4 regions of the Enterobacter sp. R4-368 genome follow, and region 1 is predicted to be linked to each of the others. Evidence: predicted binding sites of a transcription regulator. Region 1 holds the regulator's gene; each other region holds the start of a gene.

What was found. The regulator CRP, encoded in region 1, controls carbon source genes, mostly activating them, when cyclic AMP is high. The targets are predictions, from matches to a motif close to ATGTGANNNNNNTCACAT.
Positions count from the first base shown of each region.
Region 2: a site for CRP is predicted at 3,230-3,247, ahead of serC (3-phosphoserine/phosphohydroxythreonine transaminase). Genes of this name have one in related genera too.
Region 3: a site for CRP is predicted at 3,204-3,221, ahead of H650_RS18205 (glycoside-pentoside-hexuronide (GPH):cation symporter). Genes of this name have one in related genera too.
Region 4: a site for CRP is predicted at 3,583-3,600, ahead of uxuA (mannonate dehydratase). Genes of this name have one in related genera too.

Region 1 covers NC_021500.1:2,591,770-2,597,724, reverse strand. The annotation lists gene argD (bifunctional acetylornithine/succinyldiaminopimelate transaminase) at 1-128, shown strand, start outside; gene H650_RS12305 (YccS/YhfK family putative transporter) at 118-2,196, opposite strand; gene crp (cAMP-activated global transcriptional regulator CRP) at 2,243-2,875, opposite strand; gene H650_RS12295 (OsmC family protein) at 3,180-3,584, shown strand; gene H650_RS12290 (phosphoribulokinase) at 3,627-4,496, opposite strand; gene H650_RS12285 (YheU family protein) at 4,551-4,769, opposite strand; gene H650_RS12280 (hydrolase) at 4,766-5,785, opposite strand.
Region 2 covers NC_021500.1:4,739,910-4,745,864, reverse strand. The annotation lists gene cmk ((d)CMP kinase) at 1-524, opposite strand, end outside; gene aroA (3-phosphoshikimate 1-carboxyvinyltransferase) at 690-1,973, opposite strand; gene serC (3-phosphoserine/phosphohydroxythreonine transaminase) at 2,045-3,130, opposite strand; gene H650_RS22125 (DUF421 domain-containing protein) at 3,293-3,985, opposite strand; gene ycaO (30S ribosomal protein S12 methylthiotransferase accessory factor YcaO) at 4,122-5,882, shown strand.
Region 3 covers NC_021500.1:3,898,989-3,904,943, forward strand. The annotation lists gene ampE (beta-lactamase regulator AmpE) at 1-725, shown strand, start outside; gene H650_RS18200 (glycoside hydrolase family 43 protein) at 741-1,691, opposite strand; gene H650_RS18205 (glycoside-pentoside-hexuronide (GPH):cation symporter) at 1,691-3,097, opposite strand; gene aroP (aromatic amino acid transporter AroP) at 3,269-4,642, opposite strand; gene pdhR (pyruvate dehydrogenase complex transcriptional repressor PdhR) at 5,177-5,941, shown strand.
Region 4 covers NC_021500.1:2,080,301-2,086,255, reverse strand. The annotation lists gene H650_RS09800 (MFS transporter) at 1-853, opposite strand, end outside; gene H650_RS09795 (gluconate:H+ symporter) at 1,040-2,374, opposite strand; gene uxuA (mannonate dehydratase) at 2,441-3,508, opposite strand; gene cspE (transcription antiterminator/RNA stability regulator CspE) at 3,892-4,104, shown strand; gene ymcF (cold shock small protein YmcF) at 4,114-4,302, shown strand; gene H650_RS09780 (helix-turn-helix transcriptional regulator) at 4,392-5,171, opposite strand; gene H650_RS09775 (class I SAM-dependent methyltransferase) at 5,232-5,955, shown strand, end outside.

The DNA of each region.
Region 1 (5,955 bases):
GCGTCATGGTGCTGAACGCCGGTCCGGACGTCATGCGTTTTGTGCCTTCGCTGATTATTGATGCGCAGGATATCGAAGAAGGGATGAAGCGCTTCGCGAATGCGGTGGCGAAAGTGGTCAACGGTTAAGGCGGCGGTTTAACCAAATGCCATGATGCGGGCGCTGACGCCATGCTACCGACGAAATGGTGTGCATGGTGTTCAGATGCCCGATAATCCGCTGTAAATGCTGCTCCAGCGTGCTCATTGGCCCGTGCGTTAATGCTTCCGGGGCTTCGAGAATATTCACATCGCCGGATCCTCCCGGCCCGTCATACTCCAGCCGCTGCTGGCAGCGCTGCAGGGCAATTTCGCAGGATTGCAAATAACGTTGCGCCAGCTCCGGCGTCAACATCGTATGTTCACGTGCCAGCGTCGTCATTGCATTAATATGCTCAACGATAAACTGGCTGTGCGTTACCCACAGTTTCATATCTTCCAGATAACGCGTATTGAAGCCCGGTTCCTGCATCGCCTGGTTTAGCGAGTTAAACAAAGCGTTATGCGCCTGGTTTACGCGCATGCGCTGCCAGGCAAGCGGAGTGGGCTGCGGGTTATCGCTTAAGATCAGGCGAATCGCTTCCTGATCTGTTTCCAGCGCATCGTGCGCATTCTGGCGCAGCAAGCCACTTTGCCACTGCGGCCACAGCCAGACCATGCCGCCGAAAGCGATCAGGCAACCAATCAACGTGTCGATAAGGCGGGCGACAATAAACTCCTCACCATTTAGCGTCAGCAGTTGCAAGGTGTAGACGGCGGTAATGGTAAAACCCACCATCGCCCAGCCGTAGTTTTTCCGAATAATGAGATAACTGACCAGCGTAATCATCAGCATCGCGGCCAGCGTAAAACCGAGTGGAACATGAAAGTGCAGCGTCGCCCCGGCAATCACCAGTCCCGCAATGGTGCCCGCCGCCCGGTGGACAATGCGAACGCGCGTTGCGCCATAGCCGTTTTGCGTGACAAACATCACCGTCATCATGATCCAGTAGGGTTTTGGTAAATGCAGGGCGCTGCCCATCAGGCTGGCGATACTGAGCATGACGCTGATTCGCGCGGCATTACGCAGCGCCGCAGATTTCAGTGATAAATAGCTTTTTAGCGCCGGGAAAAGGGGCAAGCGACGCTGCTTTTCCGCCATCAGATCGCGGGCATAGAGAGGGCGCTGAGTGCGCAAGACGCGCGCGATACGGCTAAAATGCCAGGCGCAGAACTGCCCGACCGGGTTATCCGGGTGCTGGCGGGCGATTTTTTCCAGCGCGCCAATCTGCTTATCCATGTTGAAGCGCGTGGGATAGCGGTGATAGAGAATGTCGTCTGCCAGCACGCGCAGGCGAGCGGCGACGGTTTGCGCGTTCCAGCGGATCACCTGTTCGGCGTGGGTTTGTTCCACCAGTTTTTGCACTTCTTCCGGCTGGTGCAAACTCACCGAAATGTGCTCTTGCAAATCAATCCCTACCTGGAAAACCCGCAGTAGCCTTTTGTAATCGTTGTGTTTATTGGCAGCCAGCATATGCAGTTGTTGATAGCACTGGCTTATCATATCCACCGCTTTTTGCTGGCGGGCGAGCAACGGCGGCAGCGCTTTTTCTGGGTCGGCGTGTTGCGTCAGCAGGCTGTATTTCGCCTCGCAGTAGTCTGCCAGTTGCCGGTAGAGCAGGCTGAGCGATTCGCGCAGCGGTTGCTCGCGCCACATCCAGAACCAGAACCAGTTGAACAATCCGTACCACAGCGTGCCCAGCGCATAGATAAGTATCGGCTCCCATACCGGCATGTTACCGGCGAGGCTGAGCGTAAAGATGGCGGCAATGAGCGAAGCCGGGAGCAGGCGACCGTGCAGTGCACTGATTTCGGCGGTTACGCCTAAAACCAGCGTCAGCCCGGTGAGGATCAGCGGCAATGGAAGATCTCTCGCCAGCAATAGCTGCACCGCCAGGCTGCTGCCTGCAAACAGCGTTCCGCCAATGATCAGGCGTTTGAAAAAACGTTTATGTGGCGTATCAAGCCCGGCAATGTTGCAGCAGGCGGGAACGAGGGAAAACAGCAGACCTTGTTGCAGATGACCAGTAACCAGACCAATGGCCACAGGTAAACATAACACCAGCGTTTGTCGCAGTGCGTAGTTGATTTCGGGGTGATAAATCAGCCTGCGCCACATGAGGGAAGAAAAACGACGCAGCGCGTAAGCTGCGCCGTTTTACAGATTAACGCGTTCCGTATACGACGATGGTTTTACCGTGGGCGGAGATCAGGTTCTGATCTTCGAGCATTTTGAGAATGCGGCCCACAGTTTCACGGGAGCAACCGACGATCTGACCAATTTCCTGGCGAGTAATTTTAATTTGCATGCCGTCCGGATGGGTCATTGCATCTGGCTGTTTCGCCAGGTTTAACAGCGTTTGCGCGATACGGCCGGTTACATCCAGGAAGGCGAGGTTACCCACTTTTTCTGAAGTGACCTGCAGGCGACGCGCCATTTGCGAGGAAAGACGCATCAGGATATCCGGGTTAACCTGGATTAACTGACGGAATTTTTTGTACGAGATTTCAGCCACTTCACAAGCAGTTTTAGCGCGTACCCATGCACTGCGCTCCTGACCCTCTTCGAACAGGCCCAGTTCACCGATAAAATCTCCCTGGTTCAGGTAGGAGAGGATCATCTCTTTACCCTCTTCGTCCTTGATCAGCACTGCCACTGAGCCTTTAACGATGTAGTACAGCGTTTCCGCTTTTTCACCCTGGTGAATCAGCGTGCTCTTCGACGGGTACTTATGAATGTGGCAATGAGACAAGAACCATTCAAGCGTCGGGTCTGTTTGTGGTTTGCCAAGCACCATGCGCGATTATCCTCTGTTATAAGCTGTCTCAGACACAGGATGAGCCCCTACGTCTGGGGTTGCAATCTAAGCTTCCCGCATCCAGGGAAGTGGACCGTCAGCGTCATCTGCGGTCTCTAAAGTATGATGTCATGCATACATGCGTAACATCCATTTATCTCTGTAGCATCCAGAGTGTTTTAGCATAGCTTTTACCGCCTGTCTCCTGGTGTCTCGCTTCAGCATGACGCAGGTCGCCTTCCGTTGCGAGTTTTGTTATGTACGCGTAATCTGTAAAGAAAATTGCCACTCCGGAGTGAAGAAAATGCAGGCACGTGTGAAATGGGTTGAAGGGTTAACGTTCATCGGTGAGTCCGCATCGGGCCACCAAATCCTGATGGACGGCAACTCCGGCGACAAAGCGCCAAGCCCGATGGAAATGGTGCTGATGGCGGCGGGCGGATGCAGCGCCATTGATGTGGTTTCTATTTTACAAAAAGGGCGTCATGACGTGACTGACTGCGAAGTGAAGCTGACCTCAGAGCGCCGTGAAGAAGCGCCGCGCCTGTTTACCCACATCAATTTGCACTTTATCGTCACCGGTAAAGATCTGAAGGATGCTGCGGTTTCCCGCGCGGTGGATTTATCCGCGGAGAAGTATTGCTCCGTGGCCTTGATGCTCGAAAAAGCGGTGAACATCACCCACTCTTACGAAGTTATCGAAGCCTGATGCGAAAAGCCCGGTAAGCAGCACATCACCGGGCTTTCTGCATTATTTGATCTTTTTACCTTCCATCAGCCGTTGTACCAGCGGCGTCATAATCAACTCCATCGCCAGCCCCATTTTTCCGCCAGGCACCACCAGCGTATCCATATGCGAGATAAACGAGCCTTGCAGCATTGCCAGCAACCACGGGTAATCAATCCCTTCCAGATTGCGGAAATGGATCACCACAAAACTCTCGTCCAGTGAGGGAATGCCTTTCGCGGCAAACGGATTGGACGTATCCACCGTTGGCACGCGCTGGAAGTTAATGTGCGTACGGGAAAACTGCGGCGTAATAAAATTGATGTAATCTTCCATCGAACGCACGACAGAATCCATTACCGCTTCCCGCGAATGCCCGCGCTCGCTGGTATCGCGGACAAGTTTTTGAATCCATTCTAGGTTGACGATCGGCACCACGCCCACCAGCAAATCCACATGACGCGCGACATCGTTTTGCGGCGTCACCACGCCGCCGTGCAGACCTTCATAAAACAGCACATCGGTCGGTTCCGGCAGCGGTTGCCACGGCGTAAACGTGCCCGGTACCTGGTTCCAGGGAACGGCTTCATCGTAGGTATGCAGGTATTTGCGCGCCTGGCCTTTGCCGGTTTGGCCATATTCGATAAACGTCTGTTCCAGCAGGCCAAAATCATTGGCTTCCGGGCCAAAATAGCTGATATGCCGCCCAAGATCGCGGGCCTTACGGATAGCCATATCCATTTCCGGGCGGGTATAGCGATGGAAGCTGTCCCCTTCCACTTCTGCCGCGTGCATATTGAGCTGGGCGAAGATCTTACGAAAGGCGAGGCTGGTGGTGGTGGTTCCCGCGCCGCTGGAGCCTGTAACGGCGATAACCGGATGTTTGGCGGACATAGCAACTCCCTGAATAAACGATTATTTCAGTATAGCCAGCCGCCATGTACCTGTTCAGTCGTGGAACTGCCCGCGCGGCATGATATTGACCGTCTCGTGCAGTTCCGACCACACCAGTACGGCTTCGCCGCGTTGCAGCTGCCGTTTAACGTCGGCGACCTTTTGCTCAAGTGAACGCTCATGTTCACCATAATCAGTGCCTTCGCGCAAGACAAAGCTCTCAATCAGATTGTCCAGCGTCTGCGCATCAATCTCTTGCCAGGGAATAATCATCGTCTTTCCAGGTAAGCGGATAACCAATCCGGAATACGCTTTTCCAGCCACATTTCCGGGTGGCGCAAGGTTCCGCCAACAAACCCGACATGGCCGCCGTGTTCCGTCAGTTGGTATTCAATATTCGCCGGCAAATGTCCGGCATCCGGGATCACATTGTGATCCATAAACGGGTCATCTTTCGCGTGGATAATCAGCGTCGGTTTACGAATATCCGGCAAAACCGGCATCGCGCTACAGCGGCGATAATAATCCAGCGCGTCGGCAAAACCGTGGATTTTCGCGGTGATCAGATCGTCGAACTCGCGAATACGGCGCAGCTTACGCAGCGCCGGCAAGGTGGTTGGCAGCGAACCAGGATAAGCGCGTAATTTGCGCGCGGCGTTCGCTTTCAGCAAATTCAACAAATAGCGCTGATAAACACGGGAAAATCCCTTATCCATATGATAACTGCAGGCTTCCAGCACCAACGGAGCAGAGACAATTACCGCTGCATCGACGGGCAAGTCGTCATCGGCTTTTGCCAGCAAACAACCGAGCATGTTCCCGCCGAGCGAATAACCCACCGCTGCGGTTGGCGCGGGTCCGAATTCCTGATGTAACCAGTGCAAGAACCAGGTGCCATCTTCGGTTTCGCCCGAGTGATAAATCCGGTTCAGACGATTCGGGATGCCGCTACAGCCGCGAAAATGCATTACCACGCCAAGCCAGCCGCGCTGTTTCGCCGCATGCACCAGTCCATGCGCATATGGGCTGTGCAGGCTGCCCTCCAGTCCATGGAAAACCACCAGTCGCGGTTTATGTTTCGCCTGATTCGGCTCTTCGCTCCAGGCCAAATCTACAAAGTCGCCATCCGGCAGCTCAAGGCGCTGCCACCAGGGTTCAAACTGGAGGCGTCGACGTAAAATGCGTGGCAGCATCGTTTGTAGATGCGGATTACGCGCACCTGGCATTGGATGAAAGTTAAGCGAGTCTCCCTGATTTTCAAGGAAATTTGCAGGTGTAATATCTGCCATCTTGTCAATAAACGTAAGTAAATAGACGATTATTATACTTGTTAATAAATGGGCTGTTTAATACTTTGCTGCTGTTGTACCGTATATGCCTTTGCAGTCGGCCCGATAACTTTCTAAGAAATCTATTACTTTCATTGGATTACTGCCGTCTGCTTTTAAATCATTGAGGA
Region 2 (5,955 bases), 2.1 Mb from region 1:
AAAAGGCGTTCAAAGTTAACACTAAAGCCCTTCTCCTGCAACTGTAGCATGCGCCGATGCGCACGCTCTTCAGAAGAAGCGTCAAGGAAAATTTTTACCGGCGCATCAGGAAAAACCACTGTCCCCATATCACGCCCATCGGCGATAAGTCCCGGCGCGTCACGGAATGCGCGCTGGCGACGCAATAACGCTTCACGCACTCGCGGAAACGCCGCAATCTGCGAGGCTGCATTTGCCACGTCCTGAGTACGGATTTCGCTGCTGACATCTTCGCCTTCCAGAATGACTTCCAGATGGCCATTTGTTGACACGAAACGCACATCCAGGTGCGCTGCCAGCGGAACCAAAACATCTTCGGAAGAAACATCGACATGGTGATGCAGCGCAGCGAGCGCCAGAACACGATAAATTGCGCCTGAATCCAACAGATGCCATTGCAACGCTTCCGCCATTGCCTTGCAAAGCGTGCCTTTACCCGCGCCGCTTGGCCCATCAATGGTAATTACCGGGGCAATTGCCGTCATCTTTCTCTCCTTAATCAAGGCATATCGTTACATAACCGCGCGCATTATACGCGCCAATGTCCACAACCGTTACTGTTGCGTGCGAATAACCGAAGAGGATGCAGCTGAGTGTAGAATAATTGCGCGGGAAGCGGGCTGATTTACACCAGCCCGCAAGAGGGGAAGTTATGCCAGCGTACTAATATGGGCTAATTGCTCGAAATAGTCCGGGAAGGTCTTCGCTGTACATTTCGGATCAAGAATGGTGACCGGCGTATCAGACAGCGCCACCAGCGAGAAACACATCGCCATACGGTGGTCGTTATAAGTTGCGATTTCCGCAAGCTGCAGCCTGGCAGGCGGTGTCACGCGAATATAGTCTTCGCCCTCTTCCACTTCGGCCCCGACTTTACGCAACTCTGTCGCCATCGCGAACAAGCGATCGGTCTCTTTTACGCGCCAGTTATAGATATTACGCAGAGTGGTCGTGCCTTTGGCAAACAGCGCTGCCGTCGCGATGGTCATTGCCGCATCGGGAATGTGGTTCATATCCATATCGATGGCGTTCAACTCACCACGGGTGCAGGCAATATAATCATCGCCCCAGACCACGGTCGCGCCCATTTTTTCCAGCACATCAGCAAAGCGAATATCGCCCTGCACGCTGTTACGGCCTATACCGGTCACTTTCACCGTACCGCCTTTGATTGCTCCGGCCGCGAGAAAATAAGAAGCAGAAGACGCATCACCCTCGACCAGATAATGGCCTGGAGACTGGTATAGCTGCGCACCGCGCACAACAAAGCGTTGATATTGCTGGTTTTCAACCTCAACGCCAAAGGTCTTCATCAGATGCAGTGTGATATCAATATACGGTTTGGATACCAGGTCACCTTTGATAGTGATAACCGTGTCGTTGGGTGCCAACGGGGCTGCCATTAGCAATGCGGTTAAAAACTGGCTGGAAACGCTGCCATCGACACTCACTTCACCACCTGTAAAGCCACCGCGCAAATGCAGTGGCGGATAATTTTCCTGCTCAAGATAATCAACCTTTGCCCCGCCCTGACGAAGCGCATCAACCAGATGGCCAATCGGACGCTCTTTCATGCGCGGCTCGCCAGTCAGCACAATATTGTTTTCGCCAAGACACAGCGCGGCGGCCAACGGACGCATGGCAGTTCCTGCGTTACCCAGAAACAGCTCCAGTTTTTCTGCTGAATGCAGCGGGCCACCAACCCCCGTCACTTCACAACGGGTACGATCGGCAGACAACGTGTAATGAACTCCCAGCGCGCTGAGGGCATTGAGCATGTGGCGCACATCATCACTGTCCAGCAAGTTAGTCAGAACAGTCGTGCCACGAGCGAATGCGGCCAGCAACAAGGCGCGGTTGGAGACACTCTTTGAACCAGGCAGATTGATGGTGCCATCTACTCGCGCGATGGGTTGTAACGTCAGGGATTCCATGAAACTTCACTCTCAACTAACAGAATAAAACCCCCGCAGTGAAACTACGGGGGTACGTCAAAACAGTGCGATTAACCGTGGCGGCGTTCGAAATCGACCATGAAATCAGTGAGCGCCTGTACGCCAGCTAACGGCATCGCATTATAGATAGAGGCGCGCATCCCGCCGACAACACGGTGACCTTTCAGCGCGTGTAGACCCGCAGCGAACGACTCCTCCAGGAAGACTTTATCGAGCGCGCTATCTGCCAGCTGGAACGGCACATTCATGCGCGAGCGGTTCGCTTTCGCCACATCGTTGCGGTAGAAATCGCTGCTGTCGATCACGCCGTACAACAGATCGGCTTTTTGCTGGTTGATTTTGTCCATCGCTGCCACACCGCCCTGTTTTTTCAGCCACTTAAACACCAGCCCAGAGAGATACCAGGCAAAGGTCGGAGGCGTGTTAAACATCGAGTCGTTTTCGTTCAGCACGGTGTAATCAAGGATCGACGGGCAAGCCTGATGCGCTTTACCCAGCAGATCTTCGCGCACAATCACCAGCGTCAAACCCGCCGGGCCGATATTTTTCTGCGCGCCTGCGTAGATCACGCCAAAACGGCTTACGTCAATCTGACGAGAGAGAATAGTCGAGGAAAAGTCAGCGGCGACAACCACATCACCAAAGTCCGGTGTTTCATCGATCGCGATACCGTCGATCGTTTCGTTCGGACAGTAGTGCAGATAGGCCGCATTATCGCTCAGTTGCCAGTCGCGCATCGGTTTCACCGCGCGCAGACCATCAACAGTGATTTTGGCGTCAATAACGTTCGGTGAGCAGTATTTTTTCGCTTCTTTTACCGCGCTCGCCGCCCAGTAGCCCGCATCAACGTAGTCAGCGGTGGTTTTATCGCCCAGCAAGTTCAACGGAATAGCCGCGAACTGGCCGCGACCGCCGCCGTGACAGAACAGAACCTTATAGTTAGAGGGAATATTCAGCAGGTCGCGAAAATCCTTTTCTGCTTCTTCCGCCACGTGGATAAACTCTTTACCACGATGGCTAATTTCCATCACCGACGTTCCAAGACCTTGCCAGTCGCACAGCTCTTGTTGCGCTTGTTTGAGCACATCCGCCGGTAATACTGCCGGGCCAGAACTAAAATTAAAGACCTGAGTCATTTCCCCTCACCACGCTATAAAGCAATAAGTTATTCCTGTGACATCGGTTTTATCATTCAGCGCTACGCGCCGCAACGGGTAATGGGTGCCAGCGGCAAGATGTGCGCTAACTCACATAGCAGAAAGTTTTGTTTGCTCACCCTAGACCCGATAAAAACGCTGTTATGTCACGCGAACAGCCCGGCTTGCCTTCGACCATTCCGGATTTGCACAACGCGGACAAGATTGCTTTTCCCCTTTATGCATGGCGACAATTTTACTGCAGCGGACACAAACATAATCCCCCGCTTCGGGAACCGTTGTGAAACGCTCACTGCAACCTTCAGGCAAAATACATAACCCGGGTTTCACCTCATCGTCCGGGAAGTAATAAACGCTGATTTGACCGTTGGTTTCCATTATTGCCAGACGAATCTGTCCGAGTTGTTCCACGCCATTTAAACGTAGCTCCATAAAGAACTCGAACTCGGTCATGTTCGCCGCATGCACCTTTTCCCAGGCCAGTTCGCCATTCTCAACAATGACAACCGGTTTGCCTTCCAGCAAATCTTCCAGCTTTTCGCTGTGCGACATCAGCCACATCACAAACCGGTAGAGCAACGCTAAAGTGATAAAAACCACCAGCACCGGCAGCATGGGAACATCGTCGTAAAAAGCGACATCCCCGGCCGCCGATCCCAGAGTCAGGATTATCAGCACCTCAAACAGGGACATCTGGCGTACGCCGCGTCGTCCGGTGATTTTGAGAAATAAAAAGACCAAAACAAAGGTATAGACACTACGCAGTGCGACTTCCCCGAGAAACTCAAGAGGGACCTTGTCGAGCGCCATGCGATGCAGATCAAACGCTTTCATTTTTTATGCCTGAACAGTCGTTACTTTTCTTAATCATAGCCATAAGTTTTATTTTCGTCGGTCAGACGTGGAAGATAGCGTCAGTCACGCAAAACCCGTATCATTGCGCGCTTTACGTACGAAAAAAGTGACCGCCATGACTCAAACATTTATTCCCGGCAAAGACGCCGCGCTGGAAGATTCCATCGCTCGCTTCCAGCAAAAGCTCACCGATCTCGGTTTTAACATCGAAGAGGCCTCATGGCTGAATCCGGTGCCAAACGTCTGGTCAGTGCATATTCGCGATAAAGAGTGCGCGCTGTGCTTCACCAACGGTAAAGGTGCGACCAAAAAAGCCGCGCTGGCCTCTGCGCTGGGCGAGTATTTCGAGCGTCTGTCCACCAACTACTTCTTCGCTGATTTCTGGCTGGGTGATGCTATCGCTCAGAGCCCGTTCGTTCATTATCCGAATGAGAAATGGTTCCCGCTGCCGGAAGATGATTCTCTGCCGGAAGGCATTCTGGATGCGCGTCTGCGCGCCTACTACGATCCGCAGAACGAACTGGCCGCCGGGATGCTCGTTGATCTGCAATCCGGCAATGATGAGCGCGGTATCTGTGCCCTGCCGTTTACCCGCCAGTCTGATGAGCAGACGGTTTATATCCCGATGAATATCGTCGGCAACTTATATGTTTCTAACGGCATGTCCGCCGGGAACACACGCAATGAAGCCCGCGTGCAGGGGCTGTCAGAAGTGTTCGAACGCCATATTAAAAATCGCATTATTGCCGAGAGCATCAGCCTGCCAGAAATTCCGCAGGATGTGCTGGCACGCTACCCGGGCGTTGTCGAAGCGATTGCCAAACTGGAAGCGGAAGGTTTCCCGATCTTCGCTTACGACGGTTCCCTGGGCGGTAAATACCCGGTTATCTGTGTTGTCCTGTTCAACCCGGCCAACGGCACCTGTTTTGCCTCTTTTGGCGCGCACCCTGATTTCGGTGTGGCGCTCGAGCGTACTGTTACCGAGCTGCTGCAAGGCCGCGGGTTGAAAGATCTGGATGTCTTCACACCGCCAACCTTTGATGATGAAGAAGTGGCCGAGCATGCCAACCTCGAGACGCACTTTATCGACTCCAGCGGTTTGATCTCCTGGGATCTGTTCAAGCAGGATGCGGATTATCCGTTTGTTGACTGGAGCTTCGCAGGCACGACGGAAGAAGAGTTCGCCACACTCATGGCTATCTTTAAGGCAGAAGATAAAGAAGTCTATATTGCCGATTATGAGCATCTGGGTGTTTACGCCTGCCGTATTCTGGTGCCTGGCATGTCCGATATTTATCCGGCCGAAGATCTGTGGCTGGCGAACAACACCATGGGCAGCCATTTGCGCGAAACAATTCTCTCTTTGCCTGGCAGTGAATGGGAAAAAGAGGAGTACCTCAGCCTTATCGCGCAGCTTGATGACGAAGGTCATGATGACTTCACCCGCGTTCGCGAGCTGTTGGGTCTGGCGACCGGTAAAGACAATGGCTGGTACACGCTGCGCATTGGTGAACTAAAAGCGATGCTGGCGCTGGCAGGCGGCGATTTGGATCAGGCATTAGCCTGGACTGAATGGACGATGGAATTCAATGCCTCGATCTTTAGCGCCGAACGGGCCAACTACTACCGCTGTCTGCAGACATTATTATTACTGGCGCAGGAAGAGGAGCGCGAGCCGCTGCAATACCTGAATGCATTCGTACGTATGTATGGTGCGCAAGCGGTTGAAGCCGCCAGCGCCGCATTAAGCGGTGAAGCGCCGTTCTACGACCTGCAACCGGCAGACGGTTCCCTGCAGGCATTCCCGGCGCATCAGTCGCTGTTAGCGGCTTACGAAAAATTACAACGAGCCAAACGGGCATTCTGGTCGAAATAACGACAAGTAGCACGACAATATGTAGGCTTAATGAGTGGTCTACGCTATATTACGGGGCAATTTCATTGCCCCG
Region 3 (5,955 bases), 1.3 Mb from region 1:
TGCTGATGACCGCGCTGGCGATGCTGGTCACCTTCCTGATTTTGCGCGCATTGTATGGGCTGTTTTTCAATGTTCCGCTGCTGGTGGTGTGGATTTTGCTCGGCGTGTTGTGTATCGGCGCGGGTAAAGTGCGGCTGCACTATCACGCCTATCTGAAAGCGGCAGCGCGCAATGACGCACATGCCCACACGGCAATGGCGAATGAGCTGACGCTGATCCACGGCGTGCCGCCAGGCTGCGACGAGCGCGAGTTTCTGCGCGAGCTGCAAAACGCGCTGGTATGGATCAACTTCCGTTTTTATCTCGCGCCAATGTTCTGGTTTATCGTCGGTGCGTCGTGGGGACCCGTGTTGCTGGTCGGTTACGCCTCATTGCGTGCGTGGCAATACTGGCTGGCGCGTTACAAAACGCCAAACGAGCGTCAGCAGTCTGGCATTGACGCCATTTTGCATCTGCTGGATTGGATACCGGTGCGCCTCGCGGGTGTGGTCTACGCGCTGGTCGGACACGGTGAAAAAGCGCTCCCGGCCTGGTTTGCGTCGTTGGGCGATCGCCATACTTCACAATACCAGGTGCTGACGCGTCTTGCGCAGTTCTCGCTGGCGCGCGAGCCGCACACCGATAAAGTCGAAACGCCGAAAGCCGCTGTCTCAATGGCGAAAAAAACGTCGCTGGTGCTGGTGGTCGTGGTGGCGCTGTTAACGATTTACGGCACGCTGATTTAACCGCGTGCCGCAGTATCACTGATTATCCGCTGCCGGGATGCCGAAATCGGGCATCCCGTTTTCTTGCCAGCGAATTGTTTTCAGGCGGGTATGGCGATTGGGATCGTAAAGCGGATCGCCTTCAATTTCGGTGTAATTCCGTGCGTGATAGACCAGCACATCTTCCCCTTCCGGCGTTTGCGTAAAACTGTTGTGCCCCGGGCCGTACTGGTGGTTTTCATAACTGGTTTTAAACACCGGCTGCGGCGATTTATGCCAGTTTTTGGGATCCTGCGGGTTGGCGGTGATATCGATCCACAACAAGCCCATACAGTAATTTTCGTCGGTGGCGCTGGCGGAATAACTCACAAAGAGTTTATCGCCGTGGAACAATACCGCCGGGCCTTCATTGACCAGAAAACCACGACACTCCCAGTCAAATTCCGGTTTGCTTAACATTACCGGTTCGCCTTTCAGCGTCCACGGGTTTTCCATTTCCGCCAGGTAGAGGTTGGAGTTCCCGGCAATATGCGGCGCTTTTTGCGCCCATAAATACCAGCGTTTCCCCTGATGCTCAAAGGTGGTGGCATCGAGCGCAAAGGTATCGAAAGGCGTTTTTACCTGGCCTTTTTCGACCCAGCGACCGCAGAGCGGATCGGCATCCGCGCACTCCAGAACGAACATGCGGTGCTGGAACATATTCAGCGCATCCAGCGCTTTGGTCCAGGTCGCGGCAAAGTAGAGATACCATTTGCCATCAATGTGATGCAGCTCCGGTGCCCAGATAAGCTCGCTCATCGGGCCGCTTTGCGGTTTGCGCCAGACTACCACGCCCTCGGCATCCCGCAGGCCTTCCAGCGTACTGGCGCGGCGGATCTCCAGCCGGTCATATTCCGGCACCGAGGCAACGAAGTAATACTCGCCTTGATGGCGCAGGATAAACGGGTCAGCGCGCTGTTCAATAAACGGGTTCGGCCAGTTTTCCATTATGCATTCCTTACGTTATCGCCCGCCGGTAAATGCTGATTTTCGGTCAGTTCATGGTAGTTGACGCGGCGTTTTTCCAGATCCGCCTGAATCTGTTTCATCAATTCACGGTCGACTTTCAGTAAGCGCACCACGCCTGCGGTGATCAGGTAGCCGACGCCCGGAATAATGGTAAACAGCAGCATGATGCCGTTAATGGCGCTGGCGCTTTGCTGTTTGGCTCCGGCGTCATAGCCATACCAGGAGAGCAGGAAACCGACCATCGCCCCGGCAACTGCCAGCCCCACTTTCAGGAAGAACAGGTTGCCGGAGAAGCTCATACCGGTAATGCGTTTGCCGGTTTTCCACTCGCCGTAATCATCGACATCCGCCATCAGCGACCAGTGCAGCGGGGAAGGGATCTGATGCAGAATGTTCAGCAGGAAGTAGAGCACCACAATCAGCACCGTGGCGTGCGGGTCAAAGAAGTAAAAGGCGCAGGAGAAGACCGCCAGCACGATATTGGTCCAGAAGAAGACTTTCAGTTTACACCAGCGGTCGGTCAGCACTTTTGCCAGCATACTGCCGAGCATCATGCCGACCACGCCAAGGCTAATAAACATCGTCGCGAAATGGGTGCTTTCCCCCATCACCCAGGTGACGTAATACATGGTGGCCGCCATGCGGATAAAACCAGGGCAAACATTGCAGAGCGTCAGCAGGAGGATGCGCACCCACTGATCGTTTTTCCACACGTCTTTGAAATCTTTTTTCAGATCATCATTGGTTGGCACCGCCGGGCGGATACGTTCGCGCACGGTGGCAAAGCAGAACAGGAACATACACATGCCGATAAACGCCAGCACCGTCATCGCCATCTGGTAGCCTTTGGCTTTATCCGCACCGCCGAACCACTCGGCCATCGGCAGCAGCGTGAGCGACAACAGCAGGGTGGCAATGCCGACCATCACAAAGCGATACGACTGGCAGGCAACGCGCTCTTTCGGGTCGTTAGTGATAACACCGCCCAGCGAGCAGTAGGGGATATTGATCGCGGTATAGGTCAGCGACAACAGGAAATAGGTGACAAAGGCATAGATAACTTTGCTGTTATAAGACCATTCCGGCGTGGTGAACATCAGCACGCTGAAGACGGCGTAAGGTACGGCTATCCACAACAGCCACGGGCGAAAACGGCCATATTTACTTTGTGTCCGGTCAGCGAGCGCCCCCATTAGCGGGTCAGTCACCGCATCAATCACGCGAATCGACAGCAGTAATACCCCAACCAGCGCAGGTGCGAGGCCGAAGATATCAGTATAGAAATAGTTAACAAACAGCATGATAGCGCCAAAGATAATGTTGCATCCGGCGTCGCCCATGCCATAACCAATCTTTTCTTTAACAGACAGTTTGTTGTTGTCCATTGCCGGTTCTCCCTTTGAGATATGGCATGAAGTATTTGTCTGTAAATTTTTGTTTGCGTAGCAGGATCAGGCCGCAGAGATGGACAAAATGGCTATGGAAAGGAAAGTGTGAGGAAGGTAACACAGTGATAACACCCCTCTCCCTGGCGGGAGAGGGGGAGTGGGTAAGGATTAATGCGCTTTCACGGTATTGGCGTTTTTCTGCTTCAGCAGGTAGCCGACGCCGAGGATGGCAATCCACACCGGGATCAGGTAGACGGAGATCGCCATGCCGTCTGTCATCAGCATGATCACCAGTACCGCTGCCATAAAGATCAGGCAGATCCAGTTCCCCAGCGGGTAGAACAGCGCCGGGAAGCGCGGCGTAACCCCTTGCTGCTGCTTGGCGCGGCGAAAACGCATGTGCGCCAGGCTAATCATCGCCCAGTTGATCACAAGCGCGGAAACCACCAGCGCCATCAGCAGACCAAACGCGGATTCCGGGGCGAAGTAGTTGATCAGCACACACAGCGCGGTAAACAGCGCAGAGGTGATGATGGTGTTCACCGGCACGCCGCGTTTATCCACGTGTTGCAGTATTTTCGGCGCGTTGCCCTGTTTCGCCAGACCGAACAGCATACGGCTGTTGCAGTACACGCAGCTGTTATAAACAGAGAGCGCGGCAGTCAGCACCACAATGTTCAACGCGTTGGCCACAAACGAGTCACCCAGTTCATGGAAGATCAGCACAAACGGGCTGGTGTCAGCCGTAACACGCGTCCACGGCAGCAGGGAGAGCAGCACAGCCAGCGAACCCACATAGAAAATCAGAATGCGGTAGATAACCTGGTTGGTGGCTTTCGGAATGCTTTGTTCCGGGTTATCGGCTTCTGCGGCGGTGATCCCCACCAGTTCCAGACCACCGAAGGAGAACATGATGATCGCCATCATCATCACCAGCCCACCGATGCCGTGCGGCAGGAAACCGCCCTGTTCCCACAGGTTACGCACGGTAGCCTGCGGGCCAGCGCTGCCGCTAAACAGCAACCAGCCGCCAAATACGATCATCGCGACAACCGCGAAAACCTTAATAATGGCGAACCAGAACTCCATCTCACCAAACACTTTCACGTTGGTCAGGTTGATGGCGTTGATAATGACAAAGAACACGGCGGCGGAAACCCATGTTGGAATTTCTGGCCACCAGAACTGCACATATTTCCCGACGGCAGTAAGCTCCGCCATCGCCACCAGCACGTACAGCACCCAGTAGTTCCAGCCGGAAGCAAAGCCTGCAAAGTTGCCCCAATATTTGTAAGCGAAGTGGCTGAATGAGCCTGCTACCGGCTCTTCAACCACCATTTCGCCAAGCTGGCGCATGATGAGAAACGCGATAAAACCGGCAATGGCATAACCCAGAATTATCCCCGGACCGGCAGATTGAATGACGGATGCGCTGCCCAGAAACAGGCCAGTCCCAATAGCGCCACCCAGCGCGATAAGCTGAATGTGGCGGTTCTTAAGGCCGCGCTTTAGCTGATCGCCGTGCTGTTGACCTTCCATTATGAAACCTCGTGTGTGGTTGTTATTTGTACGCTGCGGTTTGCGTGTAATAAATAAATTCCGTTTTTTGTATTTTTTTGTTTACGAAATGTCGACGTGTTTTTTCGTCAATCCCTTTCATAGGGCTCAGAATAGTGATAAGTGCGCGGGAATGCATCTGCTTTATGAAACTCTGATGACGAGCGGATAAAAAAGAAACCGTTTCTGCGTACCCCATCTACTCCCTCAATGGCCTTATTTCTTTGTTTTATGCGAATTAAAAGAATATTTATTCATATATTGGCGAACTGAATCGGTTCACATGCCTTAATTGGCGTTTCAGGAAAGTTAAAACTGCCTCTTTCGTGGTAAACGAGGCATTTGTGCAAGGTTACATCTTTGAAACGCTATTTCTGTAACATTGTTAAAATGTGCGTGGTTTCCTGATTTCAATCAAAACCTGTATGGACAGAAGGTGAATACTTTGTTACTTTAGCGTCAAGAACATGAAATTGGTAAGACCAATTTACTCCGGGCGAGTGGTAGAGACAGGGAACAATGGCCTACAGCAAAATCCGCCAACCAAAACTTTCCGATGTGATTGAGCAGCAACTGGAGTTTTTGATTCTCGAAGGTACGTTGCGTCCCGGCGAGAAACTGCCTCCAGAGCGCGAACTGGCCAAACAGTTCGATGTTTCTCGTCCTTCACTGCGCGAGGCCATTCAGCGCCTCGAAGCGAAAGGCCTGCTCCTTCGTCGCCAGGGTGGCGGTACTTTTGTCCAAAGCAGTCTGTGGCAAAGCTTCAGCGATCCGCTGGTTGAGCTTCTGGCCGATCATCCCGAATCCCAGTTTGACCTGCTTGAAACCCGCCACGCGCTGGAAGGCATTGCTGCATATTACGCGGCGCTGCGCAGCACCGATGAAGACAAAGCGCGGATCAGCGAGCTGCACCAGGCCATTGAGCGGGCGCAGCAGTCCGGGGATTTGGACGCGGAATCCAGTGCCGTCGTGCAGTATCAAATAGCCGTAACCGAGGCGGCACATAATGTTGTGCTGCTTCATCTGCTACGCTGCATGGAGCCCATGTTGGCGCAAAACGTTCGTCAGAACTTTGAATTGCTGTACGCGCGCCGCGAAATGCTGCCGCTTGTCAGCAACCATCGCTCGAGTATTTTCGCGGCGATCATGGCCGGGAAGCCGGAAGAGGCGCGTGAAGCGTCGCACCGCCACCTGGCGTTTATTGAAGAGATTTTGCTGGATCGTAGCCGTGAGCAGAGCCGTCGTGAACGCTCGCTTCGCCGGTTAGAGCAGAGAAAGAATTAAGATTTTCTGGTGCA
Region 4 (5,955 bases), 510 kb from region 1:
CATAGCGTTCGAGGTTATCGGCCTTTAGCAGCAGCGGGCCACAAAGTTGGCCCAGGCTGCGCGCAAAGATAAGCGGCAGTGCAAGCTCAGTGGTTTCAGCGGGACGCATTTGCTGTATCAGCGCCGGCAGCAACGCCATTGCCGGTGCGCCAACGGCGGCAAGTGCCGGTAACAACAACAAGCTGCGTTTTTGAATGACCGGTAAATGATGCCAGCGCAGGATCACCCTCTTTTCGTGGCGATCCTCGTGGCTTACCTGCGGCAGGTAACGTGCCGTGGCGCATAGCAACACCGTAGACAACACGAAACTGATGGCATCGATTGACAGCAGTGACAACGGTGATACCCGGTCAAAAAGCACCACGCCGGCGCCTGCGCCCAACAACACCTGAGAGGCGAAAATCACCGTTTCCATACTGGTCGCCGCCGGCAGTTCGTTTGCACTTAAACCCCGTTTAAAAACCAGGCTCATGGCAGGCCAGGATAACCCGGCGGCAAATGCTTCGAGTGATTGCACTGCAAGCAGCGCGGGAATGCTGTGCGCCAGCAAGCCGTAGAGGGGGAAAAGCAGCCCGGTAATGCCAATTAGCTCACATAGCAACAGTAAGCGTAGCGGCGAAACACGCCGGCACCCGTATTCCCCTAATAAACTGCCAAAAAAACCGGGTAGCGTAGCCAGCATATAGCTCAGCGTGAGCGTTGCCGGGGAGGCATGCCAGCGTAATAACTGACCAAGGATCAGGGTTTGCGTTAACCCATTGCCGATAGAAGAAAAAAGATAGGCACTACCAAACAAGCACAGCCAGCGGTGCTGGCGCAGCGCGCGCACCAGAACCATCAATAATGTGTTCATTGTCGACATTCTCACGTAAACAGAAAACCGCGTGCGGCATATAGCGCACGGTGCAAAGGTATGTTCACAAAGAAAATGTCGTTACATTGGCGAGCCTGATGAATTGCCGAGATCTGTAAACCTAGCATCACTTTTCGCGAAAGAGAAGGGGACGGGCGCATCCTTGTCCCCGTCGGTTTTCATCCGCTACGCGATAAACAGGCTGAGCAGCAGAACCATACCTAAGCCGACCACCGAGTTTATTAACTCCAGCAGCCCCCAGGTTTTGAAGGTGTCTTTCATCGAAATGCCGAACGTCTCTTTAAACAGCAGAAAACCGCCGTCGTACATCAGTGTGATGGTGTTGCTGCCGCAGGCAACGGCCAGGCACATCAGTGCCGGATTGAGGTGAAACGCGCTGACCATCGGCGCAACGATACCCGCCGAGGTGATGGCCGCGACGGCGCCCTGTCCGGTGAGAATGCGGATTATCGCCGTGATTATCCACGCCACGATAAACGGCGACAGCGGGACGTGACTCATAATGTCCACGATATGGTTTCCCACACCGGAAACTACAATCACCTGTTTCAGAATGCCGCCGGCGCTGATGACAAACAGCACATTGGCGATTTTCGCAATCGCGTCGCTGGCGCAGTGGGTGACGCCTTCTGCTGACATCCCACGCTTGATGCCAAGAAACCAGATTGCCGCCAGCGTGGCTAACAGCATGCTGATTTCCGCGCTGCCAAAGAAGGTGCAGACTTTTACCAGCTCCGAGCCTGCGGGCATTAACCCTTTGATAATCGACGCGACAATCATTAGCACCGCCGGGATCAGCGGGATCAGAATGCTGATGCTGAACGGTGGCAGATCCTGCGCGGTTTTCTCTTCGACCGGTTTCAGTAGCGAATTCAACGGAATCGCGTTAATACCCGGCAGGTATTTGGGCAGCAGAATGCCCGCGCAGAACAGCGCCGGGATAATCACTAAAATGCCGTACAGATAGACCTGTACAATGTCGGCGTTGAATGCGCTGATGAGCGCGACCGGGCCTGGCTGCGGCGGGAAAAGGCTGTGTCCCATGGTCGCGCCAACCACGGTGGGCACCACTAATTTCATATACGGAATATTGGCTTTTTTAGCGATATTCAGCACCAGCGGCATTGCAATAAGAAATGCCACTTCATAAAACATGGCGATGCCAAAAATAACGCCGATAAACATCAGCCCGACCGAAAGAAAACGTGTTCCGCAGCGTTCAATAACGCTATCCGCAATCCGCTGGCTGGCACCAGATTCGGTCATGAATTTACCGATGATAGCGCCAAATATAATAATCAATGCAAGATGGCCGAGAATACTTCCCAGACCGTCCTGAATAACCGTGACAATTTTATCCAGCGGAATACCTTCCATGATCGCAACAAATATCCCTGCAATCAGCAAGGCGAAAATATTGTGAAATTTATATTTAAGATTCATAACGACCAGGAGCGCAATACCAACCAGCACCCAAAATAGCGCTAACAACGGGGACATAGAGAATACCTTTCGGATTTGCCTTACATGAAAGCCGGTGGAGTCACCGGCCTGAATGACATTTTATTAATGTTGTTTTTCGAGTGCTTCCCACAAACCGTGCAGGTAGGTGACACCGAGGGCGCGGTCGTAAAGCCCGTAGCCCGGACGCCCGGTTTCGCCCCAGATAAAGCGCCCGTGGTCGGGGCGGATATAACCATCAAAGCCGTTATCGTAAAGTGATTTCATTATCTGGAACATATCCAGCGAACCGTAGCGGGATAAATGCGCAGACTCATAAAAATCTTTATCTTTAATGAGTTTAATATTTCTAACGTGGGCAAAGTGAATACGTTTGCGGCGGGTAAATTCTGCGAGGATTTGGTAGACATTATTATCCGGATCTTCAGCAATGGAGCCAGTGCATAATGTAATACCATTGGCTTCTGAATCCACCGCATTACAAATCCAGTCGAGATCGTCGCGGTTTTTTACAATACGCGGCAGACCAAAAATAGAATATGGCGGATCGTCCGGATGAATGGCCATTTTTATGCCGACTTCTTCACACACCGGAATAATGCGTTTAAGGAAATACACCAGGTTTTCGCGCAATTTCGCGTCGTCGACATCTTTATATTTGGCAAACAGCTCCTGCACTTTTGCCAGCCTTTCTGGCTCCCATCCGGGCAGGGCGAAACCGTTGGAATTCTCCAGCACCTCTTTCACGACTTCATCAAGAGTTTTATCGATGCCTTTTTTCTCGAACGCCATAGTGAGTGAACCGTCTGGCAGAACATAGTTCATGTCGGTTTTCATCCAGTCGAAAACCGGCATGAAGTTATAGCAAATCACCTTGACGCCGACTTCCGCCAGGTTGCGAATAGTCTGCTGGTAGTTGGCAATTAGCTGCTCGCGGCTGGGCAGGCCAATTTTGATATCATCGTGAATGTTAACGCTTTCAATGACTTCCATCTTTAAACCAGCCTGATGTACCTGATCGGCAAGCGCGCGGATTTTCTCTTTAGGCCACACGTCGCCAACCGGAACATCATAAAGCGCGCCAACGACACCTTCGACGCCGGGAACTTGCCGGATGTGCTCCAGCGGAATTTTGTCTTCAACTGGACCAAACCAGCGCATTGTCATTTGCATGCTCATTACCACCCTTAAACGTTTTGCTTAACTACCATACTAGTATTGATAATAGCCGGATGGTAAGCGCATTTGTGCGATCCACTTCACACAAACCCCTTTGCCGGGATTGAATCCCTGAGAAGCAAACAGAACAGCACGTTAATCTGCTGATAACGTTTTACTGATAAATATTTTTAAAATAGTGCTTGCGCTGTCAATGCAACCATGCGTTAATGCGTCGTCGGTTTGATAAATCATTATCTCCAGCAGTTCACTAAAGTCTTTCTCATCTCTAAGTACCTCCTTGCTACTTCTTTTTGGGTCTTCGCTTTACACTCTGATAAAAATAATGTCTCAGACCATTACTGCCGCATTCGGCGAACAAAAAGAAGGTAATAAGCATGTCTACTAAAATGAACGGTATCGTTAAATGGTTTAACGCTGAGAAAGGCTTCGGTTTCATTACTCCGAAAGATGGCAGCAAAGATGTATTCGTACATTTCTCCGCTATCCAGAGCAATGCATTCCGTACTCTTGAAGAAAATCAAGAGGTTGAGTTTACTATTGAGAACGGCCCGAAAGGTCCGGCTGCGGCCAACGTGGTTCCGCGCTAAGGATTTAGAATTATTAATCGTATTCATTTTCGCTGCCCGTGCTGTCACGGGTCGCAATACCGAATTTCCAGCTTTGATATAACTGAGAAAAATCCGGCAGGTGCCAAATGTATTTTTTGCAAATCAGCAATGACTACATTTGATAATATCGCCGCATTTGTTCAGGCCAGCCAGGCGCCACTGGAATTCCGTAAATAATAAAAAACAGGTCAGTTTTCTGGCCTGTTTTTTTTATGTCGAGCAATAAACTTCATTTTTTTCTGCGATATACAGAATCCGCGCCCGAATTACTCGTCCATTAACATAATCATTTTGATCGAACGGTTGCTGGTTAGCTGCCAGGTCATCTGCCGGTAGTGCAACTCGCCTTGTTGCGGATGATGAAAAACGCGTTCGCCACCCTCACGCACCACCACTTGCTGGCGCGACCAGAACGCGCGAAACAGTTCGCTGTCGTTACTCAGACTCTGCACAAACTGGTTCAGTCCTTTGTCGTGCGGGTAGTGCATCGCGTCCGCGCGTAGCTCGGCGACAATCCGGCTGGCGCGCGTTTCCCAGTTGATAACCAGCGTTTGCGCCAGCGGGTGGCGAAACATAAAACTCATCATATTCGGTTGGGTATCCTTATCCAGCCAGCCGCTGAACAGTGTCTCAGCGGGTGTATTCCACGCCAGCATATTCCAGGTCAAATCCAGCAAATAGCAGGGGCAGGCCATCTGATTCACCGTGGCCAGCACAGCAGGTTCGACGGTAATGACGTGCTCTTCCTGCGGGTCGTTTTGCAGCGCCAGATGAAACAAATACTTGCGCTCTGCGGCGCTCATTTTTAACACGTTGGCGATATTCGACAGGGTTTGCGGCGAAACAACAATATCCCGCCCTTGTTCAATCCACGTATACCAGGTGGTGCTGATGCCGCTAAGTTGCGCCACTTCCTCCCGCCGCAATCCACGCGTGCGCCGCCGCCCTTGCGCCGGCAAGCCAATATCCGCAGGCGCGGTATTTTCCCGCTGCGATCGCAAAAAAGCGCCAAGGGTTTTCGGCCCGGCAAATAAGGTACTTTCCATGGGGGGTACTCATTAATACCAGTATAAGTACACATATTGTACCCCTATAAATGCGGTCGTATAGTCGCCAAAGAGCAACTTTTTGTCGTGCTAAAAAGGAAAAAGAGAATGTCGGTTAATCATCATGAGTTAACAAAAAAGCAGTTTGGCGACCAGGCCCAGGCCTACCTGACAAGCCAGGTGCATGCGCAAGGCGCAGATTTAGTGCGTCTGGTCGAGTGGCTGAGTACTGATGCGGATGCCTCGCTGCTGGATTTGGGCTGCGGTGCCGGGCATGCCAGTTTTGCCGCCGCAGGCGTGGTGCGCGAAGTAACAGCGTATGACTTATCGGAAAAAATGCTGGCGGTAGTGCGCCAGGCGGCGAGCGATCGTCAGTTACACAACATCACCACCGCACACGGCGCGGCGGAAAAGCTGCCCTTTGCCGACAATACATTTGACGTGGTAATCAGCCGCTACTCGGCGCACCACTGGCATGATGTCGCACTGGCGCTGCGCGAAGTAAAACGTGTGCTGAAACCCGGCGGGAAATTTATCCTGATGGATATCGCCTCGCCTGGCCGTCCGGTGCTGGATATCTGGCTGCAAACCATTGAAGTGCTTCGCGATCCGTCCCACGTACGTAACTACTCGCCAGCCGAGTGGCTGCAAATGACGCAGCAAAGCGGCATGCAGGTTGAGAAGATGGTTTCTGATCGGCTGGCGCTGGAATATCAGCCCTGGGTGGAACGCATGAACACGCCGGAGGTATTGCGCGCGGCGATCCGCTACCTGCAAAACCAAA